DNA from 3 places in the Peptostreptococcus equinus genome. Region 3 is predicted to be linked to each of the others. Evidence: a T-box and tRNA genes for the amino acid it is inferred to sense, from the RefSeq annotation. Region 3 holds a T-box; the other regions hold tRNA genes.
The links. A T-box is a leader RNA that pairs with one kind of tRNA and senses whether it is charged. The one in region 3 lies ahead of alaS (alanine--tRNA ligase), so its partner is inferred to be a tRNA-Ala.

Region 1: it encodes a tRNA-Ala, which carries the amino acid that the T-box ahead of alaS (alanine--tRNA ligase) is inferred to sense. The anticodon was not compared.
Region 2: it encodes a tRNA-Ala, which carries the amino acid that the T-box ahead of alaS (alanine--tRNA ligase) is inferred to sense. The anticodon was not compared.

What each region holds. Positions count from the first base shown of each region.
Region 1 covers NZ_CP114052.1:125,534-136,449, forward strand. Annotated here, with positions in the region: rRNA gene O0R46_RS00735 (16S ribosomal RNA) at 1-1,149, shown strand, start outside; tRNA gene O0R46_RS00740 (tRNA-Ala) at 1,220-1,295, shown strand; rRNA gene O0R46_RS00745 (23S ribosomal RNA) at 1,441-4,339, shown strand; rRNA gene rrf (5S ribosomal RNA) at 4,399-4,515, shown strand; tRNA gene O0R46_RS00755 (tRNA-Leu) at 4,522-4,608, shown strand; tRNA gene O0R46_RS00760 (tRNA-Ile) at 4,659-4,735, shown strand; tRNA gene O0R46_RS00765 (tRNA-Trp) at 4,752-4,827, shown strand; tRNA gene O0R46_RS00770 (tRNA-Ile) at 4,850-4,926, shown strand; tRNA gene O0R46_RS00775 (tRNA-Phe) at 4,935-5,010, shown strand; rRNA gene O0R46_RS00780 (16S ribosomal RNA) at 5,183-6,697, shown strand; rRNA gene O0R46_RS00785 (23S ribosomal RNA) at 7,053-9,951, shown strand; rRNA gene rrf (5S ribosomal RNA) at 10,011-10,127, shown strand; gene O0R46_RS00795 (DegV family protein) at 10,281-10,916, shown strand, end outside.
Region 2 covers NZ_CP114052.1:48,139-59,054, reverse strand. Annotated here, with positions in the region: rRNA gene O0R46_RS00460 (23S ribosomal RNA) at 20-2,918, opposite strand; tRNA gene O0R46_RS00455 (tRNA-Ala) at 3,064-3,139, opposite strand; rRNA gene O0R46_RS00450 (16S ribosomal RNA) at 3,210-4,724, opposite strand; gene O0R46_RS00445 (heavy-metal-associated domain-containing protein) at 5,067-5,327, opposite strand; tRNA gene O0R46_RS00440 (tRNA-Arg) at 5,386-5,459, opposite strand; gene O0R46_RS00435 (YciI family protein) at 5,741-6,028, shown strand; gene O0R46_RS00430 (hypothetical protein) at 6,188-6,325, opposite strand; gene O0R46_RS00425 (hypothetical protein) at 7,217-7,618, opposite strand; tRNA gene O0R46_RS00420 (tRNA-Arg) at 7,642-7,715, opposite strand; gene pepT (peptidase T) at 7,846-9,078, shown strand; gene O0R46_RS00410 (D-ribose ABC transporter substrate-binding protein) at 9,172-10,131, opposite strand; gene O0R46_RS00405 (ABC transporter permease) at 10,154-10,916, opposite strand, start outside.
Region 3 covers NZ_CP114052.1:1,074,455-1,085,370, reverse strand. Annotated here, with positions in the region: gene O0R46_RS05425 (replication-associated recombination protein A) at 1-459, shown strand, start outside; gene O0R46_RS05420 (RrF2 family transcriptional regulator) at 553-1,014, shown strand; gene mnmA (tRNA 2-thiouridine(34) synthase MnmA) at 1,117-2,172, shown strand; T-box leader at 2,279-2,493, shown strand; gene alaS (alanine--tRNA ligase) at 2,541-5,177, shown strand; gene O0R46_RS05405 (IreB family regulatory phosphoprotein) at 5,349-5,609, shown strand; gene O0R46_RS05400 (hypothetical protein) at 5,616-7,898, shown strand; gene ruvX (Holliday junction resolvase RuvX) at 7,885-8,307, shown strand; gene O0R46_RS05390 (Fur family transcriptional regulator) at 8,430-8,882, shown strand; gene O0R46_RS10215 (metal-dependent hydrolase) at 8,928-9,680, opposite strand; gene O0R46_RS05380 (ribonuclease J) at 9,924-10,916, shown strand, end outside.

The DNA of each region.
Region 1 (10,916 bases), 950 kb from region 3:
ATTGCACAATGGGCGAAAGCCTGATGCAGCAACGCCGCGTGAACGATGAAGGTCTTCGGATCGTAAAGTTCTGTTGCAGGGGAAGATAATGACGGTACCCTGTGAGGAAGCCCCGGCTAACTACGTGCCAGCAGCCGCGGTAATACGTAGGGGGCTAGCGTTATCCGGATTTACTGGGCGTAAAGGGTGCGTAGGTGGTCTTTCAAGTCAGTGGTTAAAGCCTACGGCTCAACCGTAGTCAGCCTCTGAAACTGGAAGACTTGAGTGCAGGAGAGGAAAGTGGAATTCCCAGTGTAGCGGTGAAATGCGTAGATATTGGGAGGAACACCAGTAGCGAAGGCGGCTTTCTGGACTGCAACTGACACTGAGGCACGAAAGCGTGGGTAGCAAACAGGATTAGATACCCTGGTAGTCCACGCCGTAAACGATGAGTACTAGGTGTCGGGGGTTACCCCCCTCGGTGCCGCAGCTAACGCATTAAGTACTCCGCCTGGGGAGTACGCACGCAAGTGTGAAACTCAAAGGAATTGACGGGGACCCGCACAAGTAGCGGAGCATGTGGTTTAATTCGAAGCAACGCGAAGAACCTTACCTAAGCTTGACATCCTTTAGACCGGTGTTTAATCACACCTTCCCTTCGGGGCTAAAGTGACAGGTGGTGCATGGTTGTCGTCAGCTCGTGTCGTGAGATGTTGGGTTAAGTCCCGCAACGAGCGCAACCCTTGTCTTTAGTTGCCAGCATTTAGTTGGGCACTCTAGAGAGACTGCCAGGGATAACCTGGAGGAAGGTGGGGATGACGTCAAATCATCATGCCCCTTATGCTTAGGGCTACACACGTGCTACAATGGGTGGTACAGAGGGTTGCCAAACCGTGAGGTGGAGCTAATCCCTTAAAGCCATTCTCAGTTCGGATTGTAGGCTGAAACTCGCCTACATGAAGCTGGAGTTACTAGTAATCGCAGATCAGAATGCTGCGGTGAATGCGTTCCCGGGTCTTGTACACACCGCCCGTCACACCATGGGAGTCGGAAACACCCGAAGCCGATTATCCAACCGTAAGGAGGAAATCGTCGAAGGTGGAGTCGATAACTGGGGTGAAGTCGTAACAAGGTAGCCGTATCGGAAGGTGCGGCTGGATCACCTCCTTTCTAAGGAGAATTACCTGCTGTTCAATTTTGAAGGTTCATTTTGAATCTTTAAAATTTAAAAAAATGTTATGGGGGTGTAGCTCAGTTGGGAGAGCACTTGCCTTGCAAGCAAGGGGTCAGGAGTTCGACTCTCCTCATCTCCACCATTTGTACCTTGAAAACTGAATATATTGTGATATACAATGACATCTAATAAAATGATAGTAATCTATCCAAGAGAAAACTTGTAAAAACACCAATTATTCTTAACAAGACGTAAGTCTTAAATTTAGAAAAATCTCAATAATAACTGGTCAAGTTATTAAGGGTGTAGGGCGGATGCCTTGGCACTAGGAGCCGATGAAAGACGTGATAAGCTGCGATAAGCTTTGGGGAGTGGCACATACACTTTGATCCAAAGATTTCTGAATGAGGAAACTCACTTGAAGTAATGTTCAAGTATCCCTAGATGAATACATAGTCTATGGAGGGGAACTCAGGGAACTGAAACATCTAAGTACCTGAAGGAAGAGAAAGAAATTCGATTCCGTAAGTAGCGGCGAGCGAACGCGGAAGAGCCCAAACCAAGTTAGTTTACTAATTTGGGGTTGCGGACATGTCACAAAGGAGAGGTATTGTGAGTAGAACAGTTCTGGAAAGTTCGACCACAGAGGGTAATAGTCCCGTAAACAAAGCAAGAAGACTCCGACATGATCCAGAGTACCACGAGACACGTGAAACCTTGTGGGAAGCAGGTGGGACCATCCACCAAGGCTAAATACTACCTAGTGACCGATAGTGAATAGTACCGTGAGGGAAAGGTGAAAAGAACCCCGGGAGGGGAGTGAAATAGAACCTGAAACCCTACACTTACAATCTGTGGGAGCGCATTATTCGCGTGACCGCGTACTTTTTGTAGAACGGGCCAACGAGTTACGTTATGTGGCAAGGTTAAGCACTTCAGGTGTGTAGCCGTAGCGAAAGCGAGTCTTAACTGGGCGAATTAGTTACATGACGTAGACCCGAAACCGGGCGACCTACCCATGAGCAGGATGAAACGAAAGTAAAATTTCGCGGAGGTCCGAACCCACGTACGTTGAAAAGTGCGGGGATGACTTGTGGGTAGCGGTGAAATTCCAATCGAGCTCGGAGATAGCTGGTTCTCCTCGAAATAGCTTTAGGGCTAGCCTTGAATGTAGAGATGTGGAGGTAGAGCACTGAATGTCCTAGGGGGTATTGCACTTACCGAAGACTATCAAACTCCGAATGCCATAATCTTTTATTCAGGAGTCAGACTGTGGGTGATAAGGTTCATAGTCGAAAGGGAAAGAGCCCAGACCGTCAGCTAAGGTCCCAAAATGTATGTTAAGTGGTAAAGGATGTGGGATTGCATAGACAACCAGGATGTTGGCTTAGAAGCAGCCATTCATTTAAAGAGTGCGTAATAGCTCACTGGTCGAGTGATCCTGCGCCGAAGATTTCCGGGGCTAAAACATACTACCGAAGCTACGGCATCAAATATGATGGGTAGAGGAGCTTCCCATGCAGGATGAAGCAGTACCGTAAGGAGCTGTGGACAGTATGGGAGAGAGAATGTTGGCATGAGTAGCGAGATGAGGGTGAGAATCCCTCAGGCCGTAAACCCAAGGTTTCCAGGGGAAGGTTCGTCCTCCCTGGGTTAGTCGGGACCTAAGCTCAGGCCGAAAGGCGTAGGCGATGGATAACAGGTTGATATTCCTGTACTACCGATAATCGTTTGAGAGATGGGATGACACAGTAGGATAAGCTGAGCACACTGTTGGTTATGTGTGTCTAAGTATTGAGGCAGATCAAATAGGCAAATCCGTTTGATTAATGCTAGGATACGAATGGGAGCGAAACTAAGTAGCGAAGCAGCTGATTTCACACTGTCGAGAAAAGTCTCTATCGAGATTAAAGGTACCCGTACCGCAAACCGACACAGGTGGGTGAGGAGAGTATCCTAAGGCCAGCGAGAGAACTGTTGTTAAGGAACTCGGCAAAATGACCCCGTAACTTAGGGATAAGGGGTGCCCCAGAAATGGGGCCGCAGAGAATTGGCCCAAGCGACTGTTTACCAAAAACATAGGTTTCTGCTAAGTCGCAAGACGATGTATAGGAGCTGACGCCTGCCCGGTGCTGGAAGGTTAAGGGGATCTGTTAGAGCAATCGAAGCAGTGATCTTAAGCCCCAGTAAACGGCGGCCGTAACTATAACGGTCCTAAGGTAGCGAAATTCCTTGTCGGGTAAGTTCCGACCCGCACGAAAGGCGTAACGATTTGGGCACTGTCTCAACAACAGACTCGGTGAAATTGTAATCCCGGTGAAGATGCCGGGTACCTGCGACAGGACGGAAAGACCCCATGGAGCTTTACTGTAGCTTGACATTGGGTTTCGATACTACATGTACAGGATAGGTGGGAGACTATGAAATCAGGGCGTCAGTTTTGATGGAGTCAGCCTTGGGATACCACCCTTGTAGTATTGGGACTCTAACCATAGGCCATGAATCTGGTCTTGGGACACTGTCTGGTGGGCAGTTTGACTGGGGCGGTCGCCTCCCAAAAGGTAACGGAGGCGCTCAAAGGTTCCCTCAGTACGGTCGGAAATCGTACGAAGAGTGTAAAGGCAAAAGGGAGCTTGATTGCAAGACATACAGGTCGAGCAAGGTAGAAATACGGACTTAGTGATCCGGTGGTTCTGAATGGAAGGGCCATCGCTCAACGGATAAAAGCTACCCTGGGGATAACAGGCTTATCTCCCCCAAGAGTCCACATCGACGGGGAGGTTTGGCACCTCGATGTCGGCTCATCACATCCTGGGGCTGTAGTTGGTCCCAAGGGTTGGGCTGTTCGCCCATTAAAGTGGTACGCGAGCTGGGTTCAGAACGTCGTGAGACAGTTCGGTCCCTATCCGTCGCAGGCGTAGGAAATTTGAGAAGATCTGTCCTTAGTACGAGAGGACCGGGATGGACATACCTCTGGTGTACCAGTTGTTCTGCCAAGGGCATAGCTGGGTAGCTATGTATGGAAAGGATAAGCGCTGAAAGCATCTAAGCGCGAAGCCAACTTCAAGATAAGATTTCCCACCGCAAGGTTAAGATCCCAGGAAGACTACCTGGTTGATAGGTCAGAGGTGTAAGTGCAGCAATGTATGTAGCTTACTGATACTAATAGATCGAGGACTTGACCAAAAAAGATGACATAATACATAATATATTCAGTTTTGAAGGTACAAACTTTCAATTAAATATGTGGTTATTACAGCAAAGAGGATACACCTGTTCCCATACCGAACACAGAAGTTAAGCTCTTTAGCGCTGAAGGTACTTGGTGGGAAGCTGCCTGGGAGAATAGGACGTAGCCACGTATAAGTGCCGAAGTGGCGGAACTGGCAGACGCACAGGACTTAAAATCCTGCGAAACTTATACTTTCGTACCGGTTCGATTCCGGTCTTCGGCATTATATAAATATAGATTATTAAGAACTTTACAAAAGTGATACCAGCATGTGGACCATTAGCTCAGTTGGTTAGAGCGCCCGGCTCATAACCGGTAGGTCCGGGGTTCGAGTCCCTGATGGTCCACCATTTTATATGATACCATAGGGGTGTAGCTCAGTTGGTAGAGCGTCGGTCTCCAAAACCGTGCGCCGGGGGTTCGAGTCCCTCTACCCCTGCCATTTAATGTGAAGATTTATAGATGGGCCTATAGCTCAGGTGGTTAGAGCGCACGCCTGATAAGCGTGAGGTCGCTGGTTCGAGTCCAGCTAGGCCCACCAATTTATATGCCTAGATAGCTCAGTCGGTAGAGCAGGGGACTGAAAATCCCCGTGTCGGTGGTTCGATTCCGCCTCTAGGCACCATAGTAATGGAATGAACTTTGAAAATTGAACAGCAGGTTAATTCAATAAGCTTTAAATAGCAAATTGATTAATCGTTTAAACTTGATAAGACAATAGTTTTTCAAGATTTAAACCACAAACAAACCAAGCCAGATATTTTAGAGATAACAATAGTCTGAGCACAGAACAAATTTTTTATGAGAGTTTGATCCTGGCTCAGGATGAACGCTGGCGGCGTGCCTAACACATGCAAGTCGAGCGCGACTTATTGATGCTTGCATCTTTAAGTTGAGCGGCGGACGGGTGAGTAACGCGTGGGTAACCTGCCCTATACACATGGATAACATACTGAAAAGTTTACTAATACATGATAATGTACATTTATGGCATCGTAGATGTATCAAAGTGTTAGCGGTATAGGATGGACCCGCGTCTGATTAGCTAGTTGGTGAGATAACAGCCCACCAAGGCAACGATCAGTAGCCGACCTGAGAGGGTGATCGGCCACATTGGAACTGAGACACGGTCCAAACTCCTACGGGAGGCAGCAGTGGGGAATATTGCACAATGGGCGAAAGCCTGATGCAGCAACGCCGCGTGAACGATGAAGGTCTTCGGATCGTAAAGTTCTGTTGCAGGGGAAGATAATGACGGTACCCTGTGAGGAAGCCCCGGCTAACTACGTGCCAGCAGCCGCGGTAATACGTAGGGGGCTAGCGTTATCCGGATTTACTGGGCGTAAAGGGTGCGTAGGTGGTCTTTCAAGTCAGTGGTTAAAGCCTACGGCTCAACCGTAGTCAGCCTCTGAAACTGGAAGACTTGAGTGCAGGAGAGGAAAGTGGAATTCCCAGTGTAGCGGTGAAATGCGTAGATATTGGGAGGAACACCAGTAGCGAAGGCGGCTTTCTGGACTGCAACTGACACTGAGGCACGAAAGCGTGGGTAGCAAACAGGATTAGATACCCTGGTAGTCCACGCCGTAAACGATGAGTACTAGGTGTCGGGGGTTACCCCCCTCGGTGCCGCAGCTAACGCATTAAGTACTCCGCCTGGGGAGTACGCACGCAAGTGTGAAACTCAAAGGAATTGACGGGGACCCGCACAAGTAGCGGAGCATGTGGTTTAATTCGAAGCAACGCGAAGAACCTTACCTAAGCTTGACATCCTTTAGACCGGTGTTTAATCACACCTTCCCTTCGGGGCTAAAGTGACAGGTGGTGCATGGTTGTCGTCAGCTCGTGTCGTGAGATGTTGGGTTAAGTCCCGCAACGAGCGCAACCCTTGTCTTTAGTTGCCAGCATTTAGTTGGGCACTCTAGAGAGACTGCCAGGGATAACCTGGAGGAAGGTGGGGATGACGTCAAATCATCATGCCCCTTATGCTTAGGGCTACACACGTGCTACAATGGGTGGTACAGAGGGTTGCCAAACCGTGAGGTGGAGCTAATCCCTTAAAGCCATTCTCAGTTCGGATTGTAGGCTGAAACTCGCCTACATGAAGCTGGAGTTACTAGTAATCGCAGATCAGAATGCTGCGGTGAATGCGTTCCCGGGTCTTGTACACACCGCCCGTCACACCATGGGAGTCGGAAACACCCGAAGCCGATTATCCAACCGTAAGGAGGAAATCGTCGAAGGTGGAGTCGATAACTGGGGTGAAGTCGTAACAAGGTAGCCGTATCGGAAGGTGCGGCTGGATCACCTCCTTTCTAAGGAGAATTACCTGCTGTTCAATTTTGAAGGTTCATTTAACATGAAAACTTCAAATAAAAATACTTTCAATAAGTATCATAAAGCTCGTGAAATATTTTTGACATAATTTAAGAGACGCACTTAAAAAATAGGATGGAACATACAATTAGTATGTGACTGAGTATTTTATAAGGAGTATCTTAAAGAATACAAAAAGATAAACGAGTATTGTACCTTGAAAACTGAATATATTGTGATATACAATGACATCTAATAAAATGATAGTAATCTATCCAAGAGAAAACTTGTAAAAACACCAATTATTCTTAACAAGACGTAAGTCTTAAATTTAGAAAAATCTCAATAATAACTGGTCAAGTTATTAAGGGTGTAGGGCGGATGCCTTGGCACTAGGAGCCGATGAAAGACGTGATAAGCTGCGATAAGCTTTGGGGAGTGGCACATACACTTTGATCCAAAGATTTCTGAATGAGGAAACTCACTTGAAGTAATGTTCAAGTATCCCTAGATGAATACATAGTCTATGGAGGGGAACTCAGGGAACTGAAACATCTAAGTACCTGAAGGAAGAGAAAGAAATTCGATTCCGTAAGTAGCGGCGAGCGAACGCGGAAGAGCCCAAACCAAGTTAGTTTACTAATTTGGGGTTGCGGACATGTCACAAAGGAGAGGTATTGTGAGTAGAACAGTTCTGGAAAGTTCGACCACAGAGGGTAATAGTCCCGTAAACAAAGCAAGAAGACTCCGACATGATCCAGAGTACCACGAGACACGTGAAACCTTGTGGGAAGCAGGTGGGACCATCCACCAAGGCTAAATACTACCTAGTGACCGATAGTGAATAGTACCGTGAGGGAAAGGTGAAAAGAACCCCGGGAGGGGAGTGAAATAGAACCTGAAACCCTACACTTACAATCTGTGGGAGCGCATTATTCGCGTGACCGCGTACTTTTTGTAGAACGGGCCAACGAGTTACGTTATGTGGCAAGGTTAAGCACTTCAGGTGTGTAGCCGTAGCGAAAGCGAGTCTTAACTGGGCGAATTAGTTACATGACGTAGACCCGAAACCGGGCGACCTACCCATGAGCAGGATGAAACGAAAGTAAAATTTCGCGGAGGTCCGAACCCACGTACGTTGAAAAGTGCGGGGATGACTTGTGGGTAGCGGTGAAATTCCAATCGAGCTCGGAGATAGCTGGTTCTCCTCGAAATAGCTTTAGGGCTAGCCTTGAATGTAGAGATGTGGAGGTAGAGCACTGAATGTCCTAGGGGGTATTGCACTTACCGAAGACTATCAAACTCCGAATGCCATAATCTTTTATTCAGGAGTCAGACTGTGGGTGATAAGGTTCATAGTCGAAAGGGAAAGAGCCCAGACCGTCAGCTAAGGTCCCAAAATGTATGTTAAGTGGTAAAGGATGTGGGATTGCATAGACAACCAGGATGTTGGCTTAGAAGCAGCCATTCATTTAAAGAGTGCGTAATAGCTCACTGGTCGAGTGATCCTGCGCCGAAGATTTCCGGGGCTAAAACATACTACCGAAGCTACGGCATCAAATATGATGGGTAGAGGAGCTTCCCATGCAGGATGAAGCAGTACCGTAAGGAGCTGTGGACAGTATGGGAGAGAGAATGTTGGCATGAGTAGCGAGATGAGGGTGAGAATCCCTCAGGCCGTAAACCCAAGGTTTCCAGGGGAAGGTTCGTCCTCCCTGGGTTAGTCGGGACCTAAGCTCAGGCCGAAAGGCGTAGGCGATGGATAACAGGTTGATATTCCTGTACTACCGATAATCGTTTGAGAGATGGGATGACACAGTAGGATAAGCTGAGCACACTGTTGGTTATGTGTGTCTAAGTATTGAGGCAGATCAAATAGGCAAATCCGTTTGATTAATGCTAGGATACGAATGGGAGCGAAACTAAGTAGCGAAGCAGCTGATTTCACACTGTCGAGAAAAGTCTCTATCGAGATTAAAGGTACCCGTACCGCAAACCGACACAGGTGGGTGAGGAGAGTATCCTAAGGCCAGCGAGAGAACTGTTGTTAAGGAACTCGGCAAAATGACCCCGTAACTTAGGGATAAGGGGTGCCCCAGAAATGGGGCCGCAGAGAATTGGCCCAAGCGACTGTTTACCAAAAACATAGGTTTCTGCTAAGTCGCAAGACGATGTATAGGAGCTGACGCCTGCCCGGTGCTGGAAGGTTAAGGGGATCTGTTAGAGCAATCGAAGCAGTGATCTTAAGCCCCAGTAAACGGCGGCCGTAACTATAACGGTCCTAAGGTAGCGAAATTCCTTGTCGGGTAAGTTCCGACCCGCACGAAAGGCGTAACGATTTGGGCACTGTCTCAACAACAGACTCGGTGAAATTGTAATCCCGGTGAAGATGCCGGGTACCTGCGACAGGACGGAAAGACCCCATGGAGCTTTACTGTAGCTTGACATTGGGTTTCGATACTACATGTACAGGATAGGTGGGAGACTATGAAATCAGGGCGTCAGTTTTGATGGAGTCAGCCTTGGGATACCACCCTTGTAGTATTGGGACTCTAACCATAGGCCATGAATCTGGTCTTGGGACACTGTCTGGTGGGCAGTTTGACTGGGGCGGTCGCCTCCCAAAAGGTAACGGAGGCGCTCAAAGGTTCCCTCAGTACGGTCGGAAATCGTACGAAGAGTGTAAAGGCAAAAGGGAGCTTGATTGCAAGACATACAGGTCGAGCAAGGTAGAAATACGGACTTAGTGATCCGGTGGTTCTGAATGGAAGGGCCATCGCTCAACGGATAAAAGCTACCCTGGGGATAACAGGCTTATCTCCCCCAAGAGTCCACATCGACGGGGAGGTTTGGCACCTCGATGTCGGCTCATCACATCCTGGGGCTGTAGTTGGTCCCAAGGGTTGGGCTGTTCGCCCATTAAAGTGGTACGCGAGCTGGGTTCAGAACGTCGTGAGACAGTTCGGTCCCTATCCGTCGCAGGCGTAGGAAATTTGAGAAGATCTGTCCTTAGTACGAGAGGACCGGGATGGACATACCTCTGGTGTACCAGTTGTTCTGCCAAGGGCATAGCTGGGTAGCTATGTATGGAAAGGATAAGCGCTGAAAGCATCTAAGCGCGAAGCCAACTTCAAGATAAGATTTCCCACCGCAAGGTTAAGATCCCAGGAAGACTACCTGGTTGATAGGTCAGAGGTGTAAGTGCAGCAATGTATGTAGCTTACTGATACTAATAGATCGAGGACTTGACCAAAAAAGATGACATAATACATAATATATTCAGTTTTGAAGGTACAAACTTTCAATTAAATATGTGGTTATTACAGCAAAGAGGATACACCTGTTCCCATACCGAACACAGAAGTTAAGCTCTTTAGCGCTGAAGGTACTTGGTGGGAAGCTGTCTGGGAGAATAGGACATAGCCACGTTAAAAAGACTCTAGATTTTATCTAGAGTCTTTTATATTTAATATTTAAATATATTTTTCATTTTTATCTTATTTTTACAATTTAAAAGCAATATAAAATATAAAGATTGAATAACCAGATAAACTAGTATATAATACTATGTGAGGTGATTTAATGAATTATAAGACGGCTATTATTGTAGACACTGGAACGGATATATCTTTAAATATGGCTAAAGAATATGGTATTGAATTAATACCATTGACAATAAGATATACAGACAGAGAATATAAGGATATGTTAGAAATAGAGGCAAAAGAAGTTTATGATAACTTTGAAAATGAAATACCTAAGACGAGTTTACCTTCAATAGGAGAGGTAATAGAAATTTTAGAAAATTTACATAAAAAAGGATATGAAGAATTTATTATAATTACAATATCTTCTGGTTTAAGCGGAACTTATCAAGTTTGTTATAATGCACTTAAGGAATTAGCCTACAAAGGAGAAGTTATTGATACTAAAAGGATAGGGCTTATGTCTGGATGTTTTGGTGTTTTTGCATCTAAACTTAGAAGCAAAGGTTATAGGTATGAAGAAATCTGTGATATTGTAAAAAACAATTTAGATAATTGTTATGGATACTATACATTAGAAAATTTAAAATATCTTATTAAAGGTGGGAGAATTGGCCATGTAGATGGTGCTCTAGCTAATTTATTAAATATTAAACCAGTAATATCTTGTAATGATGAAGGTGTTTATTATACAGTTAAAAAGGCTAGGGGACGTAAAAATTCTATCAAAGAA
Region 2 (10,916 bases), 970 kb from region 3:
ATGTATTATGTCATCTTTTTTGGTCAAGTCCTCGATCTATTAGTATCAGTAAGCTACATACATTGCTGCACTTACACCTCTGACCTATCAACCAGGTAGTCTTCCTGGGATCTTAACCTTGCGGTGGGAAATCTTATCTTGAAGTTGGCTTCGCGCTTAGATGCTTTCAGCGCTTATCCTTTCCATACATAGCTACCCAGCTATGCCCTTGGCAGAACAACTGGTACACCAGAGGTATGTCCATCCCGGTCCTCTCGTACTAAGGACAGATCTTCTCAAATTTCCTACGCCTGCGACGGATAGGGACCGAACTGTCTCACGACGTTCTGAACCCAGCTCGCGTACCACTTTAATGGGCGAACAGCCCAACCCTTGGGACCAACTACAGCCCCAGGATGTGATGAGCCGACATCGAGGTGCCAAACCTCCCCGTCGATGTGGACTCTTGGGGGAGATAAGCCTGTTATCCCCAGGGTAGCTTTTATCCGTTGAGCGATGGCCCTTCCATTCAGAACCACCGGATCACTAAGTCCGTATTTCTACCTTGCTCGACCTGTATGTCTTGCAATCAAGCTCCCTTTTGCCTTTACACTCTTCGTACGATTTCCGACCGTACTGAGGGAACCTTTGAGCGCCTCCGTTACCTTTTGGGAGGCGACCGCCCCAGTCAAACTGCCCACCAGACAGTGTCCCAAGACCAGATTCATGGCCTATGGTTAGAGTCCCAATACTACAAGGGTGGTATCCCAAGGCTGACTCCATCAAAACTGACGCCCTGATTTCATAGTCTCCCACCTATCCTGTACATGTAGTATCGAAACCCAATGTCAAGCTACAGTAAAGCTCCATGGGGTCTTTCCGTCCTGTCGCAGGTACCCGGCATCTTCACCGGGATTACAATTTCACCGAGTCTGTTGTTGAGACAGTGCCCAAATCGTTACGCCTTTCGTGCGGGTCGGAACTTACCCGACAAGGAATTTCGCTACCTTAGGACCGTTATAGTTACGGCCGCCGTTTACTGGGGCTTAAGATCACTGCTTCGATTGCTCTAACAGATCCCCTTAACCTTCCAGCACCGGGCAGGCGTCAGCTCCTATACATCGTCTTGCGACTTAGCAGAAACCTATGTTTTTGGTAAACAGTCGCTTGGGCCAATTCTCTGCGGCCCCATTTCTGGGGCACCCCTTATCCCTAAGTTACGGGGTCATTTTGCCGAGTTCCTTAACAACAGTTCTCTCGCTGGCCTTAGGATACTCTCCTCACCCACCTGTGTCGGTTTGCGGTACGGGTACCTTTAATCTCGATAGAGACTTTTCTCGACAGTGTGAAATCAGCTGCTTCGCTACTTAGTTTCGCTCCCATTCGTATCCTAGCATTAATCAAACGGATTTGCCTATTTGATCTGCCTCAATACTTAGACACACATAACCAACAGTGTGCTCAGCTTATCCTACTGTGTCATCCCATCTCTCAAACGATTATCGGTAGTACAGGAATATCAACCTGTTATCCATCGCCTACGCCTTTCGGCCTGAGCTTAGGTCCCGACTAACCCAGGGAGGACGAACCTTCCCCTGGAAACCTTGGGTTTACGGCCTGAGGGATTCTCACCCTCATCTCGCTACTCATGCCAACATTCTCTCTCCCATACTGTCCACAGCTCCTTACGGTACTGCTTCATCCTGCATGGGAAGCTCCTCTACCCATCATATTTGATGCCGTAGCTTCGGTAGTATGTTTTAGCCCCGGAAATCTTCGGCGCAGGATCACTCGACCAGTGAGCTATTACGCACTCTTTAAATGAATGGCTGCTTCTAAGCCAACATCCTGGTTGTCTATGCAATCCCACATCCTTTACCACTTAACATACATTTTGGGACCTTAGCTGACGGTCTGGGCTCTTTCCCTTTCGACTATGAACCTTATCACCCACAGTCTGACTCCTGAATAAAAGATTATGGCATTCGGAGTTTGATAGTCTTCGGTAAGTGCAATACCCCCTAGGACATTCAGTGCTCTACCTCCACATCTCTACATTCAAGGCTAGCCCTAAAGCTATTTCGAGGAGAACCAGCTATCTCCGAGCTCGATTGGAATTTCACCGCTACCCACAAGTCATCCCCGCACTTTTCAACGTACGTGGGTTCGGACCTCCGCGAAATTTTACTTTCGTTTCATCCTGCTCATGGGTAGGTCGCCCGGTTTCGGGTCTACGTCATGTAACTAATTCGCCCAGTTAAGACTCGCTTTCGCTACGGCTACACACCTGAAGTGCTTAACCTTGCCACATAACGTAACTCGTTGGCCCGTTCTACAAAAAGTACGCGGTCACGCGAATAATGCGCTCCCACAGATTGTAAGTGTAGGGTTTCAGGTTCTATTTCACTCCCCTCCCGGGGTTCTTTTCACCTTTCCCTCACGGTACTATTCACTATCGGTCACTAGGTAGTATTTAGCCTTGGTGGATGGTCCCACCTGCTTCCCACAAGGTTTCACGTGTCTCGTGGTACTCTGGATCATGTCGGAGTCTTCTTGCTTTGTTTACGGGACTATTACCCTCTGTGGTCGAACTTTCCAGAACTGTTCTACTCACAATACCTCTCCTTTGTGACATGTCCGCAACCCCAAATTAGTAAACTAACTTGGTTTGGGCTCTTCCGCGTTCGCTCGCCGCTACTTACGGAATCGAATTTCTTTCTCTTCCTTCAGGTACTTAGATGTTTCAGTTCCCTGAGTTCCCCTCCATAGACTATGTATTCATCTAGGGATACTTGAACATTACTTCAAGTGAGTTTCCTCATTCAGAAATCTTTGGATCAAAGTGTATGTGCCACTCCCCAAAGCTTATCGCAGCTTATCACGTCTTTCATCGGCTCCTAGTGCCAAGGCATCCGCCCTACACCCTTAATAACTTGACCAGTTATTATTGAGATTTTTCTAAATTTAAGACTTACGTCTTGTTAAGAATAATTGGTGTTTTTACAAGTTTTCTCTTGGATAGATTACTATCATTTTATTAGATGTCATTGTATATCACAATATATTCAGTTTTCAAGGTACAAATGGTGGAGATGAGGAGAGTCGAACTCCTGACCCCTTGCTTGCAAGGCAAGTGCTCTCCCAACTGAGCTACACCCCCATAACATTTTTTTAAATTTTAAAGATTCAAAATGAACCTTCAAAATTGAACAGCAGGTAATTCTCCTTAGAAAGGAGGTGATCCAGCCGCACCTTCCGATACGGCTACCTTGTTACGACTTCACCCCAGTTATCGACTCCACCTTCGACGATTTCCTCCTTACGGTTGGATAATCGGCTTCGGGTGTTTCCGACTCCCATGGTGTGACGGGCGGTGTGTACAAGACCCGGGAACGCATTCACCGCAGCATTCTGATCTGCGATTACTAGTAACTCCAGCTTCATGTAGGCGAGTTTCAGCCTACAATCCGAACTGAGAATGGCTTTAAGGGATTAGCTCCACCTCACGGTTTGGCAACCCTCTGTACCACCCATTGTAGCACGTGTGTAGCCCTAAGCATAAGGGGCATGATGATTTGACGTCATCCCCACCTTCCTCCAGGTTATCCCTGGCAGTCTCTCTAGAGTGCCCAACTAAATGCTGGCAACTAAAGACAAGGGTTGCGCTCGTTGCGGGACTTAACCCAACATCTCACGACACGAGCTGACGACAACCATGCACCACCTGTCACTTTAGCCCCGAAGGGAAGGTGTGATTAAACACCGGTCTAAAGGATGTCAAGCTTAGGTAAGGTTCTTCGCGTTGCTTCGAATTAAACCACATGCTCCGCTACTTGTGCGGGTCCCCGTCAATTCCTTTGAGTTTCACACTTGCGTGCGTACTCCCCAGGCGGAGTACTTAATGCGTTAGCTGCGGCACCGAGGGGGGTAACCCCCGACACCTAGTACTCATCGTTTACGGCGTGGACTACCAGGGTATCTAATCCTGTTTGCTACCCACGCTTTCGTGCCTCAGTGTCAGTTGCAGTCCAGAAAGCCGCCTTCGCTACTGGTGTTCCTCCCAATATCTACGCATTTCACCGCTACACTGGGAATTCCACTTTCCTCTCCTGCACTCAAGTCTTCCAGTTTCAGAGGCTGACTACGGTTGAGCCGTAGGCTTTAACCACTGACTTGAAAGACCACCTACGCACCCTTTACGCCCAGTAAATCCGGATAACGCTAGCCCCCTACGTATTACCGCGGCTGCTGGCACGTAGTTAGCCGGGGCTTCCTCACAGGGTACCGTCATTATCTTCCCCTGCAACAGAACTTTACGATCCGAAGACCTTCATCGTTCACGCGGCGTTGCTGCATCAGGCTTTCGCCCATTGTGCAATATTCCCCACTGCTGCCTCCCGTAGGAGTTTGGACCGTGTCTCAGTTCCAATGTGGCCGATCACCCTCTCAGGTCGGCTACTGATCGTTGCCTTGGTGGGCTGTTATCTCACCAACTAGCTAATCAGACGCGGGTCCATCCTATACCGCTAACACTTTGATACATCTACGATGCCATAAATGTACATTATCATGTATTAGTAAACTTTTCAGTATGTTATCCATGTGTATAGGGCAGGTTACCCACGCGTTACTCACCCGTCCGCCGCTCAACTTAAAGATGCAAGCATCAATAAGTCGCGCTCGACTTGCATGTGTTAGGCACGCCGCCAGCGTTCATCCTGAGCCAGGATCAAACTCTCATAAAAAATTTGTTCTGTGCTCAGACTATTGTTATCTCTAAAATATCTGGCTTGGTTTGTTTGTGGTTTAAATCTTGAAAAACTATTGTCTTATCAAGTTTAAACGATTAATCAATTTGCTATTTAAAGCTTATTGAATTAACCTGCTGTTCAATTTTCAAAGTTCATTTTCAGTCGTTCGTGACGACTTTTATATTATATCAAGAATAAATCTAAAAGTCAACACTTTTTTATTTATTTTTGTTTTTATTTTTCCTTGAGATATTTTTATTTATTTGTTCTCTCTCAAGGACAAGTAATACTATACCACCAATTAAAATTCTGGTCAATACTTTTTTAAATTTTTTTTTAAATTTTTTTCAAAAAACCTAAAATACCCTTTTTTTCATATATTTCCTCTTTTATAGATCCTACTGAATAACCAGCTTCTTCTATAGTATTCTTAAGCTTTTCAACTGGAAGATCTTTATCTGTTATAATTGTAGTGAGTTTTTCTGTATTTGATGACTTTACATCTTTTACAAAAAATTTTTCTTTTATTGCTTCATTTACATGTTTTTCACACATAGAGCACTGCATACCATCTACTTCTATACTAATCTTCTTCATATAAACTCCTCCATAGTATTCTTAAAATATAAATCCCAGTATTAAATACTGGGATTAGTGTCCCTGACTGGAATCGAACCAGCGACCTTTCGCTTAGGAGGCGAACGCTCTATCCTGCTGAGCTACAAAGACATGTTCAGAACTATCTCTATTCTACCACAAGCTATCGTAAATATCTACTTTATTACAACTATTATTAGAAATACATTTTTATATCATCACGTATTCACAAGTATATAATTATCTATTAACTTATTTATTCTATCACAAACAAATAGCAAATTGACTTGTTGAAAATATCTTAAACATAGACATGATATAATTTATATAATATAATTATATATATATTGTAAGGGATTCAATTATTTTAATTCTTTTAGAAATAATTATTTGTATTAAAGAAAGGAATTAATATGTTTATATTAAATTTAACTTATAAAAAATCTATCGACATAGTAGAAAAATATTTATCTGAGCACAATACTTATCTGGAAAAATACTACAATAGCGGTAACTTCATTTGTTCTGGTAGAAAAAATCCAAGGACTGGCGGTATAATATTATGCAATTTCGATAGCCTTGTTGACGTAAAGGAAGCCATTAAAGATGATCCTTTCTTAAAAGAAGGAATTGCTGATTACATGATTACTGAATTTATGCCTACAAAATATATTTCGTTATTTAAAGACATCCTTGATTAACTAAAATATCCCATAAATTTTTTAATAAAATTTGAATCCTTACTCTATTATTTAATACAATAAAAAAGACTCATAGACAATCTGTCTGTATAAGCCTTTTATATTATTTCATCTATATTTATTTTCTCGCTATCAAATTTTTGTATTTTACTGGCGGGATTAATCAAACAACATCACCATCCTATTTAAGAGATTCTCTTTTAGACGTTCTTCTCTTTCTCTGTTATATGCGTTGAATTCTCTTGAATCTTCTATATTCTTCATGTTTTTTTCATCTATCACTAATTCCTTAGTCATTTAAATCAATTCCTTTCTATTTATTAATCAAATAGCATTATCATCCTATATAACAAGTTATTTTTTATTCTTTCTTCTCTTTCTTTTTCTAATTGGTTAAAATCCTTATTCATAATTATTCCTCCTGCTTTACTTAAATACCTGCAAATTTTTACCTTTACTTTGATTGTTCATTTTTAGCTTCGATCTTCTGCTTTTTGAACCTTTACTTTTTTACCTGAATAACAATATGCCCCTTATATTTAGTCAAAACTCATTACTATTCTATAAAGTAAGTTATTCTTCATTCTTTCTTCTTTTTCTTTAGTCATTTCATTGAATTGTCTTGTCATTTTAAACACCTCCTTTGAATTTGTTTTTATTTATCTTTGTAATTATAGTATAACACCTTTAAATAAAAGGTCAACACCTTTGAATGTTAAGTATTTGAAACTTAAATTGCATATACTCCTTATTTTTATTATATTAAATTTTCATAACTTTTTTGTTTATTTTATAACATTTTTATTGTTTTATTTTAAAAATATTAAATAAAATGTGATTAAAAAATAAAAATATTTTTTTCTTTATTTCAGAAAAACATTTTCTAATGTCCTTTATTTGTAACTATTGAAGCTTAAATTGCAAGTGTCACACTAAAAGACAAACATTAGATAAAAATCACCTTATAATTAGATAAAAAATAGATAAACATTAGGTAAAAGTATTTTATAAGTTAGATAGACATTAGATAGGAATCAAATAAAAAAAAGATTGAAAATGAATATGATTTCTCATTTAATTTCAACCTTTTTATACTCTTTTTTTATTTGATTTTTAATTGTTCTTTTCCTAAAAATATGGGTTTTTTATGAATTATATATCTATTCATTATCAACGTTGATTCTCTAACTAATCTACTTGTTTTAGCATTCTAGGTAGTATATCTAATTTCAGTTTTTTTAATTTAATATCTATATTTGCAATTACCACCACTAGTTTTACTGTGTCATCTAGCTCATCCCATTTATATGCTCTTGAAGCTTGCACAGTATATCTTGGAAACATAGTTAAAAAATCACTTGTTAATGACTCTGCTTTTTCAAAGAAATAATCAACTGATTCATCATCTTCCCAGTTTAACCTCTTTTTGTCATCTATTTTTTTAGTTTCTATAGACAGCTTAAAAGCCATTACATCTTCCCTTTTACTGGCCTTTGTTAAATCTGTCTCAACCTTAAATAAAGTATCCTGTTCTATTGTTTTTCTTATTTCATCACTATCGACCAATTCATCCCTAAATACTACAAACATATTCCACCTCTAATAATATATAGTGCGCCTAGTAGGACTCGAACCCACAACTCACAGATCCGAAGTCTGCAGCTCTATCCAATTGAGCTATAGGCGCCCAATACTGATATTATACCTTAAAATTTGATTTTTGTGAAATGACTTTGCCTATTACTATTGATTATTGACATCGTTTCTGTCAATTGCTACTATATAATTAAATACTAAAATATATTTTGGAGGATACTATGAGAGAAAAAGTACTATCAAGATTTTTAAACTATGTTTCAATAGATACTTGTTCAGATCCTAACTCTGATCTAACTCCATCTACACAGAAACAGTTTGACCTAGCTAAAATATTAGTAAAAGAACTAGAAGAAATTGGCTTGGAAGATATTAGTTTAGATGACAACTGCTATTTAATGGCTAAGTTGCCTGCAAATGTAGAGGGAATTGGTGCTATAGGTTTTATTTCACATATGGACACAGCACCAGACATGACTGGTGCTAATGTTAAACCTAGAATAATAGAAAATTATAATGGTGAAGATATAGTGCTAAATGCTGAGAAAGATATAGTAACTAAAATAAAAGATTATCCTGAACTAGCTAGATTTAAAGGTCAATCACTAATTGTTACAGATGGAAATACTTTATTAGGTGCTGATGACAAAGCTGGTATAGCTGAGATAATAACAGCTGTAGAGTATCTAGCTAAACATCCTGAAATAAAGCATGGTGACATAATGGTAGGATTCACTCCTGATGAAGAAATAGGTAGAGGTGCTGATTTATTTGACGTAAAGAAATTTGGTGCTAAATATGCTTATACAATGGATGGCGGTGAAATGGGTGAATTAGAATATGAAACTTTCAATGCCGCAGCAGGAACTGTAACTATTCAGGGTAGAAATGTTCATCCAGGATCCGCCAAAGATAAAATGATAAATTCTCAATATATAGCAGCTGATGTAATGTCTGCCCTTCCAATAGCTGAAAGACCAGAATCAACTGAAGGCTATGAAGGATTCTATCATCTTACTGACATAAATGGTAATACAGAACAAACTGTATTAAAATATATAATCAGAGATCACAACAGAGAAAAATTTGAAGAAAGAAAATTATTCTTCCAAAAGAGTATAGAAGAAGTTTCTAAAAAATATAATGGTAGAGTAAGTGTTGAAATAAAAGATCAATACTATAACATGAGAGAGGTCGTAGAGCAAAACATGTTTATGGTTGATATAGCGGTTGATGCTATGAAAGATATAGGTATAGAACCTAATGTAATACCTATTAGAGGTGGTACAGATGGATCTAAATTATCCTTTATGGGATTACCTTGCCCTAACTTATTCGCCGGTGGAGTATACTTCCATGGTAGAAATGAATTTATAGCAATAGAAGCACTAGAAGCAGCATCTAAGTTGATAGTTAGAATTGCTGAAAAATATGCAGAAAATAAAATAAAGTAATATATAAATAAAAAGCAGGCAAATTTGATGAGTTATGTCAAATCGTCTGCTTTTTATTTATAAATTTTTATATAGTTATATATTTTGTATAAATTACTTTTTTTGCTCTAAAACTAGAGGAGAGGCTATTTTTTCTGGTATCTTCTTGCCTGCGAAGTAATCAAAGGCTGCCTGAACACCCAATTTCCCTATTTGATCTGGCTGCTGTGCTACTGTAGCATTTAATTTTCCTTCTTGAACAGCCTTCATTCCACCTTCAGTTCCATCAAAGCCTACTATAGTTATGTCTTTTAACTTACCAGCATTTGATATAGCTTCTATAGCACCCAATGCCATTTCATCATTCTGACAAAATACACCCTTTATATCTGGGTTAGATTGAAGTATATTTTCCATAACTGTAAGACCTTTTGCTCTATCAAAATCAGCTGTTTGAGATTTCACTAATTTAAGATCTTTTTTTGCAAGATTTAAAAATCCCTTACCTCTTTCATTTGTAGCAGATGCACCCGCTATACCTTCTAGTTGAGCTACATTAGAGCCCTTGCCAACTTTATCTATCATAAATTGAGCAGCCATTTCTCCGCCCTTAACATTATCAGATGCGACAAGTGTAAGTAATTTTCCACCCTCAGAATTTCTATCAAGCGCTATTACTGGTATTCCAGCTTCGTTTGCAGCCTGTACTGAAGTAGCTATAGCTTTTGAGTCCACTGGATTTACCAATATCACATCTACATCTTGCTGAATCAAGTCTGACATATTATTTGCCTGTGTAGCCGCATCATCTCTTGCATCAGAAATAATAATCTTTGATCCTTTTTCTTTAGCTAATTTTTCAGCCCCATCCTTTACTGAAACGAAGAATGGATTGTTTAAAGTTGATAGTGATAAACCTATTTTTAAATCTTTTGGATCTTTTTTCTCTACACTAGTTGTATTATCCCCAGGTTTTTCTCCTTCTAAGTAAACAAATCTATTACTTTCACATCCTGTTAGAGCTGTCATAGACACAAGCGCAGCTGCTAAAAATAAAGATATTCTTTTTTTCATTTTATATGCCTCCTATAAAAAATTACTTATTTCTCTTTCTATCTATTAATACGGCAATTAATATTACTATACCTTTTACTATTTGCTGATAAAAACTTGATACTCCCAACATATTTAGACCATTGTTTAAAGTTCCTAGTATAAGTGCACCTACCAATACACCAGCTATGCTACCCTTACCACCAGACATACTAATTCCACCAAGTACAACGGCTGCTATTGCATCCATTTCATAAGCTGTACCCGCAGTAGGCTGAGCTGAATTGAGTCTTGATGTTAATATTAAACCAGCAGAAGCTGCTAAGAAACCTGATATAGCATAGACCTTTATCTTTACTATATTAGTTTTTATACCTGATATTATTGAAGCTTTTTCATTTCCACCAATTGCATAAGTTTTTCTACCGAACGGAGTCTTATTTAATATTATAAAAGCTATTACAAATGCAATTATCATTAAAATTACTGGCCAAGGAATACCTAACACATATCCACGCCCTATAAACTTATATGAAAAAGCATCACTAAAGTTTGTCATCGGATTACCTCCTGTATATACAAGAGTTAATCCTCTAAATATTGTCATTGTTGCTAACGTTGCTATAAATGGAGCCATTTTGCCTTTTGTAATGAGTAAACCATTTAACATACCAAATACAGCACCACAAGCCAATGCTATTATTACTGCTAGAAAAGGTGGAACACCCGTTCCCAATAATCCTGCAAAAATTGCCGATGTTAGTGCCAAAATTGAACCAACGCTCAAATCTATTCCACCTGTTAAT
Region 3 (10,916 bases):
GATTTGATTTCCATTTGTAGGAGGTTATTGATTATAGCTAGCGAAGATATTGGAATGGCGTACCCAAATGCTATTGTAGTGGTAAAGGCATGTGTTGATTCTGCTATGCAAGTTGGTTTTCCTGAAGCTAGAATACCTTTAGCACAAGCTGCTATATTACTTGCGACTTCCCCAAAATCTAATTCATCTTATATGGCTATAGGGTCAGCGCTTAGTGACATAGATAATGACATGGCTGATGATATTCCAGATATATTAAAAGACTCACACTATTCAGGTGCTAAAAAACTTTCACATGGTTTAGGATATCTATATCCACATAACTATGAAAATCATTATATAAAACAGACTTATCTGCCTGAAAATATGAAAAATAAAATATACTATGAACCACAGGACAACAAATTTGAAAGGCAAGTTAAAGAATATTTTAAAAAAATTGGTGCCTATAAAAAATAATATTGACTTTTTTACTAGGATATAATATTATATTTTTAAGGGTTAAATCATAGTATTTTACTAGGAATTAACTTTTTATAGTGAGGTGATTAAATGAAACTATCGACAAAAGGTAAATATGGTCTGAAAGCTATGTTTGAATTGGCTATTAGCTCAGAAAATAAGCCAGTTTCATTAAAACACATAGCAAAACAACAGAATATTTCAGATCAGTATCTAGAACAGATTTTTTCCATGTTGAAAAAAGCCAAGCTTGTAAAAAGTATTAGAGGTGCACAAGGTGGCTATCTTTTAGCAAAAGAAGCATCTAAAATTACTGTAGCTGACATATTGAAAGTATTAGAAGGTAATATGGCCTTTACCGAATGTTTGCTAGATGAAGATTTATGTGAAAATTCTAATGTTTGTTCTACGAAATATGTATGGGCAAGAATAAAAAATGCAATAGAAGAAGTTACAATGTCCATATCATTACAGGATATGGTAGACGATTACGAGTCAAATTTTGAATATAGGGAAGATGACATAAGTAAATTAATGAATAAGGTAAAATAGTTCTCAATTAAATATATATTATCATTACAGGGGAGAGCGAAGAGCTCTTTTTTGTTTTAATAGGAAATATAATGGTTGTTTTAAAAGAAAGTGAAGGTAAAAATGAAAATAGAAAATAATAGAGTGTTATTAGGTATGAGTGGTGGAGTAGATAGTTCAGTAGCTGCGTATCTGTTAAAAAAGCAAGGTTATGATGTAGTTGGTGTACATATGAAACTTTGGGATTCGGGTGACAATAAGCATATTAATGATGCAAAGAAAGTCTGTGATAGTTTAGGAATAGAATTTCATGTAGTTGATTTGCAAAATGAATTTAAGAACAAGGTAATAAAAAATTTTGTTAGAGAGTATGAAATGGGGAGGACTCCAAATCCATGTGTATTCTGCAATAAAAATATTAAATTTGGAGACTTGTTTAAAAAAGCAGATGAATTAAATTGTAAATACATATCAACTGGCCACTATGCTCTATGTCTAAAAAATGAAGAAACAGGTAGATATGAAATTCATAGAGCAGATAATGATCACAAGGATCAAACTTATGTATTATATAATTTGACACAGGATAAATTAGCCAGAACTTTATTTCCAATAGGGCACTATGATAAGCCTAGAATTAGGGAGATTGCCAAAGAAATAGGCCTGGAAGTTCATAATAAGCCAGATAGTCAGGATATTTGTTTTATACCAGATCAAGATTATGAAAGATTTCTAAGAGAGAAAACCAATATAAAATCTGATAAAGGACATTTTGTTGATAGTGAAGGTAATGACTTAGGCGAGCACAAGGGAATAATTTCTTATACCATCGGTCAAAGAAAGGGCTTAGGGGTTACTTTTGGAAAGCCAAAGTATGTAATAGACATAAATGGCAAAGATAATACAATAGTGCTTGGAGATAATGAGGATTTATTCAAAAATGAATTAGAAGCTTCTAATGTAAATTTTATACCTTTTTCAATAGATGAAGTAAAAGATAAAATAGTTTATGATGCAAAAATTAGATATTCTGCAAAACCAGCAAGAGTTACGATTACAAATCTTGGAGATGATAAAATAAATGTAGTATTTGACGAACCGCAAAGAGCTATTACAAAGGGACAGAGTATAGTATTTTATGATGGAGATATACTTGTAGGAGGTGGAATAATAGAGTAATTCTAAATATTTCACTATATTAAGCTTAGTAGAGTCTAAAATATGGTAAAATTAACTTGTATTATTTTTATTATTAATGTAAAATTGTATTATATTTAATAATTATATAAATGTTATGAAGGGAAATAGTAATATGCCAAGGTTGTAAAGAGAGAGATTGATGGTGTGAATATCTCCAATACAGTATATGAAGCAGTCCTGGAACAGCTTTGCTGAAATAAATAGTAGGCTTAGACGTGAATCTGCGTTAAAGACAAATGAGATATGTGATATAAATCATATAATCAGGGTGGTACCGCGAATATTTTGCTCGCCCCTGTATTTTTACAGGAGCGAGTTTTTTTATTACAAAAATGGAGGAATTATATATGGAAAAAATGGGTTTAAATGAAATTAGAAGCAATTTCACTGAATTTTTCAAGTCAAAGGAACATTATATTGCAAAGTCGCACTCACTTGTGCCAAGTAATGATAAGTCACTTTTATTGATAAATTCAGGTATGGCACCTTTAAAAAATTATTTTTCAGGGGTTGAAACACCTCCTAAAAATAGAATGTCAACTGTTCAAAAATGTATTAGAACAGGTGATATAGAAAATGTAGGCGTTACAGCAAGACATGCTACTTTTTTTGAAATGATGGGAAATTTTTCATTTGGAGATTATTTTAAAAAAGAAGCTATAAGTTGGGCGTGGGAATTTATAACTGAATGGTTAAAAATACCTGAAGATAAATTGTGGGTTACTGTATATGAAACTGATGACGAAGCATTCGATTTATGGAAAAATCATATAGGTTTTGATGAAAATAAAATAGTAAGATTAGGAAAAGATGATAATTTCTGGGAAATTGGACTTGGACCTTGTGGACCCTGTTCAGAAATATACTTTGATAAAGGCGAAAAGTATGGTTGCGGATGTGAAGATTGCAAGCCAGGTTGTGATTGTGATAGATTCTTAGAATTTTGGAATCTAGTATTTACTCAATTTGATAAAAAAGAAGATGGATCCTATGGAGATCTTGAAAATAAAAATATAGATACTGGAATGGGTCTTGAACGTATTGCATGTATTATGCAGGATGTTGACACTATATTTGAAGTTGATACTATACATTCAATACTAGAAAAGATAAGCTCAATAGCGGGTAAAACTTATGGACAAAACTCAAAAGATGATAAGTCAATTAGAATAATCACAGACCATATTAGATCAGTAAGTTTTATGGTTGCGGATGGTATATTACCTTCAAATGAAGGTAGAGGATATGTTCTTAGAAGGCTTCTAAGAAGAGCTGCTAGACATGGAAAATTACTTGGTATAAAAGGTGAATTCTTAAATTCTTTAGTAGATGTGGTATTAACAACTAGTGGAGATGCTTACCCTGAACTAAAAGAAAAAGAATCCTATATTAAGAAAGTTATAGGTATAGAAGAAGAAAAATTCTTTGAAACTTTAGAACAAGGGCTTGAAATCTTAAAATCTTATACAAAAGAATTAGAAGGTACTGGAAATAAGACAATAAGTGGAGAACAAGCCTTTAAACTTTATGACACTTATGGTTTCCCTCTAGATTTGACTAAAGAAATACTTGAAGATGAGAATTTAAGTCTTGATGAAGAAGGTTTTGAAAAAGAAATGGAAGCTCAAAAAGAAAGAGCACGATCTGCTAGAGGCAATATGGAAGATGAAGCTTGGAAAGAAGATCCTCTAACATCATTGGAGGATGCAAAGTCTGAATTTGATGGTTATGAAGAACTTTCTAAAAGAGCAAAGATAAAGGCTATAATTTCTGAAGGCCAAATAGTGATGTCAATAGCTGAAGGAAAAGAAGCTGAAATAGTAATGGATAATACTACATTTTATCCAAATGGCGGAGGTCAAGTAGGTGATAAGGGGCAAATAAAATCATTAACAGGTCTATTTAATGTAACAGATACCCTTAAGGGTGCAGGTGGTAGTATCAAGCATAAAGGTATAGTTGTTAGAGGTTCTTTGGCTGTTGGGGAAGATGTGAAAACAAATGTAAATGAAGAACTTAGAATGAGTGCAGCAAGGAATCATTCAGCTACTCACTTACTACATAAAGCTCTAAAAACTGTTTTAGGTGAACATGTAAATCAAGCGGGTTCTTTAGTAGATCCTGACAGGCTAAGATTTGATTTTACACATTTTGAAGCTATTACAAAAGAAGAATTAGCTCAAATAGAATTTTTAGTTAACTCATATGTATTCAAAGCTATGCCTATTACAGCAAGTGTAATGTCAATAAAAGATGCTAAAGAAATGGGTGCTATGGCTCTATTTGGTGAAAAGTATGGAGATCAAGTTAGGGTAATAAAAATGGGAGATACATCTATAGAACTTTGTGGTGGTACTCATCTTACTAATACTTCTCAAGTAGGTTTATTCAAGATAATATCTGAAGGTGGAATAGCTGCAGGTGTACGTAGAATAGAAGCTATAACTGGTATTGCTACATATAAGTATATACTAGATAAAGATAAATTAGTTGAAAATATAGCAGTAGCATTGAAGACAAGAGAAGTTAATCTTGAAAACAGAATTAATACATTGTTGGAAGATACGAAGGCTATAGAAAAAGAGCTACATAATATAAAGACTCAATTATCATTGCAAAATGCTGATTCAGTACTTGATTCTGCAATACAAGTAAAAGGATTAAATCTAATTACAAATAAATACGAAGGTATGGATCTGGATACCCTTAGAGAAACAGCTGATAAGTTAAGAGATAAAAAAGAAAATTCAGTAATAGTGTTGGCAAATGTGATAGATGGAAAGATAAACATAGTAGTAACAGCAAGTAAAGAAGCTATTGATATGGGTGCTCATGCAGGTAATATAGTAAGAGAAGTTGCTAAGATTGCTGGTGGAAAGGGCGGAGGTAGACCAAATATGGCTCAAGCAGGTGCAAGCGATGTTGATAAGTTAGATGATGCATTAAACGAAGCTTCTAAAATATTAGAATCCCAAATAAAATAAGTAAATAAAATTAAGTATATTAAGGGCTCATATGAGCCCTTAACTTTTTTCTAAAAACTTGCGATTTTTGCCTAATTAGGGTAAAATCAATATTAATAGCATATAATTAATATGCTTAATTTTATGCTATTATATTTTATATTTTAATTTATTAATTTAAGGAGGTTTCTTATGAGTAATAAAATGGATAGTACTGTACAATTTGAAGGTATAAATGATGATAAATTGACTGTAGCAGAAACAATATTACATGTTTATTCTGCTATGGAAGAAAAAGGATATAATCCAATAAATCAGTTGATAGGATATTTATTATCTGGGGACTCAAGTTATGTTACAAGTCATAAAAACGCAAGGTCATTAATAAAGAGATTTGAAAGAGATGAAATCTTAGAAGAAGTGATGACAAAATATTTAGATATCAAGGAGTAAGAATGAATGTATAAGAAGTTTACATCAATTTTTATATCATTAATCATGGTATTGACTTTTTCAAGTTCTATTTTTGCACAATCAAAGTCAAAATCTGACTTTACTTATTCAACAGAAATGAACTTGTCCAAAGGTGAAATTGATAAAGAGGCAAAAAATAATACAGCTAGTAATAATGGTAAGATAATCATTATAGATATTAATAGAGTAAATCTAGATAATATGAGGACTATTAACGCTATAAAAAAACGTATGAATAAAGCTTCTATAGCACTTATGAATATTAGAGGTGATAAAGGATACGATGATAGAAGAAATTATGCTAGCATGGGTTCTACTGGTAGAGTTAATATAGATCAGGAAAAACAATTAATAATATCAAATTCAAGTCAAAAAGAAAAAAATATGTACAAACATGCTACTGGTTTAAGAGCTGAAAGTATTAACCTATTAAATATTAATGATATAGATGCTTATAATCAAACAAAGGGAGAATATAAGTCGAAAATAGGAATTTTAGGTGACACATTAAAATCTGCTAATAAGAAAATTTCGGTACTTGGCAATAGTGATTATATAAACGAAGAGGGGCAATTTGTAAAAAATAGAGATTTTGCCCTATCTCTTATGGATAGTAAGGGAAGAATTGAAAATGGCGTATTGGATGATTTAAATATTGAAGATTCTAGATATCCCTACGGCTTTAGGACTGATTATGATAAATTGTTGGAAGGAACAAAAAAATATTATAATAGTTCTGATGTCTTGATGGTAAACTTGGGAGACACATTTAGATATGATGAATATAAAGTTAATTTAAATGAAAAGACAAAACTTAACATGAAACGAATGGTCTACAGCGATGTAAATAAATATTTAGAACAAGTATTTAATATGGCGGGATCAAACGATACAATATATGTAATAGGGTCATTTCCAAGTAAGGTAGATTTTAAAAATAATAAAAGACTAGGCAGTGTAATAAGATTTGATATGTCTGAAAAAACTGCAGGACTTTTAACTTCATCAACTACTAGAAGAAAAGGTCTTATTACTAACACTGACATTGGTGCCGATATTCTAAATAGAATGGGCATAAAAAATTCTGAAATGAACGGTAGGGTAATTAAATCTGTTCCAAAACATAATCATTTTGAATTTTTGAAAAAAGATTACGAAAAAATAGTATCTATTGCTACCATGAGAATGGATATTATAAATATATACGTTGTTATTATTGTCATATCATGGGTATTAGGTGCTTTGGCACTATGGCAAAGACATAAGTTGCCAATAAAGCATAAAAAAACAATAATCATAATCTTAAAGGAAATGATAAAACTTGGATTAATAATGCCTTTAGCCTTCCAAACTGCACCTATATTCAATGCTAGTTCAAAACTTGGAGTATCTATGGCGATTTTATTTGTATCTCTAGTATACTATGTAATTGCGACTATGGCATTTAAAGGAAAAGACATGAGACAACTTGGATTTTATGCTCTGATTATGATAGGTATAATAGTGGTTGATTCTATTTTATCTACACCTTTAATGTCAAGTAATGTAATGAGCTATGATCCGATAATGGGTGCAAGGTATTATGGTATAGGCAATGAATATGAAGGGGTAACTGTTGGTAGTGCTATATTAGGTATCGCTATTCTCCTTGAATATAAAAAAATACCAAAACTATTGTTGATACCTATCATGATATTTATACTATTTACTTCAGCATATCCAGCTATGGGAGCAAATGTTGGTGGTGCAATTTCGGAAACCATAGCATATTTGGTATTTGTGTTACTCGTATTCAATATCAAGATAGATTTTAAGAAAACAATGATGATAGGTATTTCTACATTTGCACTAGTAGCGGTGTTTGCAGTAGCAGATATAGCTTTGGGAATGGGTTCACACCTAGGAAATTTTGTGAAGCAAATAATGAATAATGGTCCAATGGAAATTATATATGTTTTTGCTAGAAAAATTGATATGAATATTCAGTTAGCACAGACTACTGTTTGGGTAAATATATTATTAGTTGGTTTAGCTTTCTTAGCTTTAACTATATTTAGACCAAATAAAGAGTTTGTTGCTATTAAAAAAGAGTATCCAATTATATATAAAGGATTTCTATCAATTATGGTTGGATGTATAATAACATTATTGGTTAATGACTCGGGTATTATAGCAGCAGCAACAGATTCAATTTATCTGTTAATACCGATAATAATCATTTTAATGAATAAAAAGTTAAAATTGGAGGATACTAATGTTATCAGGTAGGATAATGGGATTAGATATAGGTAACAATACCATTGGTGTAGCAGTAAGTGATTTAATGGGTATGACTGCTCAAGGTGTTACTACTATAAAAAGAAAAAGTAAAAAAGAAGATATAGAAGAGCTAAAAAAGATAATCTCGGAAAAGCAGGTAAATTTGATAGTATCAGGTTTACCAAAAAATATGAATGGTAGTGTTGGTCCCCAAGCAGAAAAAGTAATTAAACTTTGTGATTATATAAAAGAGGAAACAGGTTTAGAAATAGAATTTTGGGATGAAAGACTAACAACTGTTTCAGCAGAAAAGATGCTAATAAGTGGAGATGTCAGTAGAAAAAATAGAAAGAAAGTTATCGATAAATTAGCTGCAGTATTAATATTACAAAATTATTTAGACTTCAAAAAGTTCTAATTGCTATACTGAGCTTTATCAAATGAATTTCTAGGTCGGCTTAGCCTATTGACATATTGAGATTTATGATTTATATTATTAATAATATTATTATTATCAATTGAAAAAAGCGAGGGTATAGTATGGAAAATACAATGAAACTATTAAAGGAAAAACTTAAAGCTACTGGCTTTAAAATAACACCTCAGAGAAGAGCTATTATTGAAGTTCTTATCGAAAATGAAAATTCTCATTTAAGTAGTGAAGAAATTTATGATAAAGTTCGTGTTAACTGTCCAGAAATTGGCTTAGCTACTGTTTATAGAACTATGCAGCTACTTGATGATATTAATGGAATTTCTAAATTGAATTTGGATGATGGATGTATTAGATATGAAATAAATGTCGAAGGAGAAGATACACATCACCACCATCACTTGATATGTAAAGAGTGTGGTAAAATAATTGAAGTAAAAGAAGATTTGCTAGATGATATAGAAAGAACAATAGAAAAATCTTACAATTTCAAAATTAAGAATCATGATTTAAAGTTCTATGGAATCTGTGGTGACTGCTTAGACGCAGGTAAAAAATAAAAAATAAAAACATGTATGATTAATCGTACATGTTTTTTTGTGCATTTATATTAAAAAACTTAAAGTAAGTAATACAATTAATATTAATATAAAAATAATTATATTTTCTACACTATTGCATAAAAATGTTCCAACCCTTAATTTACTGATATTGTAATTTTTTTTTGATATTGGGAAAAATAATGGTATTCCCATTTTCGTCATAGAATCACATATCAAATGACTTATATATGCACTCGTGGCCATAATTGATAATCCATATATAGAAAAAGTAATCTCCACATATTTAAGAGCTAAAAATAGCAAAATAACTATAAACAATGAGTGCGAAAGAGTTCTATGGCTAAATAGTGGTAGCAAGGAAAAAACTAGTACCAATAAGGAAATTGGTAAATTTTTTGATATTAAATATATAGAAATTGATAAAATAAAAAGAAATATAAACATCAAAAATGATCTTAAAAAATTGGCTGTAAACTTTTTATTTATAATTCCTACTATAAAAATAGAAAATCCTATACCTATATAAAGTGAATTATCAGTCTTAGAATATAAATAAAAAATTAATATTAATAGAATATATGTTATAATTTTGTGTAAATTTTTTACTTTAGCTTTGTTGACAATTTTATTTAGGACGTTGGAATTTGCCTCATCTATATCTGGAAATGTTGAGAAAAAAATGGCTGAACCTAAACAAATAGCAGTAGAAGTATTGAGTTGTATTTTTGGACTAAGCAATAAATATATTTCTAAAGAGCTTAGTGTTCCTATTATTAGGTGTGATTTTCCTCTCATAATAAAACCTTTCTATCAAAATTTAGTATTAATTAAAACATATTATTTATAATTAAATTAAATTTTAAAAAAACTACTATATTTTAAATTATACTTAATGAAATTACTAAAAATATAATATAAATAAAATGAAGAAAAGTCAATAAAACTTTTAGATTAAATAAAAAAGTTTTAAAATGACTATAATTGTGGTATTATATTAGTAATGTATTTGTGTTCGTGATAGATAAAAGGAGAAAGATTTTGACGAAAAATAATAATGATAAAATAAAAATAATACCACTAGGCGGTCTGAATGAAATTGGTAAAAATATGACTGTTATAGAGTATAGGGACGAAATAATAGTTATAGACGCTGGACTTAGCTTTCCAGAAGATGAGCTATTAGGGATTGATATAGTAATACCAGATGTTACTTATCTACAAAAAAACATTGACAAGGTAAAGGGCATATTTATTACGCACGGTCATGAGGACCATATAGGCGCAATGCCATATATCTTAAAAAAATTAAATGTTCCTGTGTACGGATCTGCTTTAAGTATTGAGTTAATAAGAGTTAAATTGAAGGAACATAGAATTAATAATGCAAAACTTAATATAATCAGTCCAAGAAAACAGATAAAATTAAAGAATATGTCTGTTGAATTCATTAAGGTAACACATTCGATACCTGATGCTTACTCTATAGCTGTTCATACTGATCAAGGTGTAATATATCATACTGGAGATTTTAAGATTGATTTAACACCTATTGATGGACAGATGATGGATATACACAGAATATGTCAAATTAGTGATGAAGAAGGTATATTAGTAATGATGGCAGATAGTACTAATGCAGATAAAGAAGGCAGTACTATGTCTGAAAAAAGAGTAGGTGCTGGACTAGATATGTTATTTAAAAAAGCATCTGATAGTAGGATAATTGTGGCTACATTTGCATCTAATATACATAGATTACAACAGATTACTGAGGTTGCAAAAACTTATGGACGTAAGGTAGCTGTATCTGGAAGATCTATGGTAAATATAGTTGGTGTTGCAAAAGAATTAGGATATATAACTGATGACGAAAATATAATTGATTTAAATGATATACACAAATACAAAGACAATGAATTGGTAATTATCACGACTGGATCACAAGGAGAACCGATGTCAGCTCTTGCAAGGATGGCAAATGCTGAACATAAAAAGGTTGAAATTAAAAAGGGTGACCTAGTAATAATATCA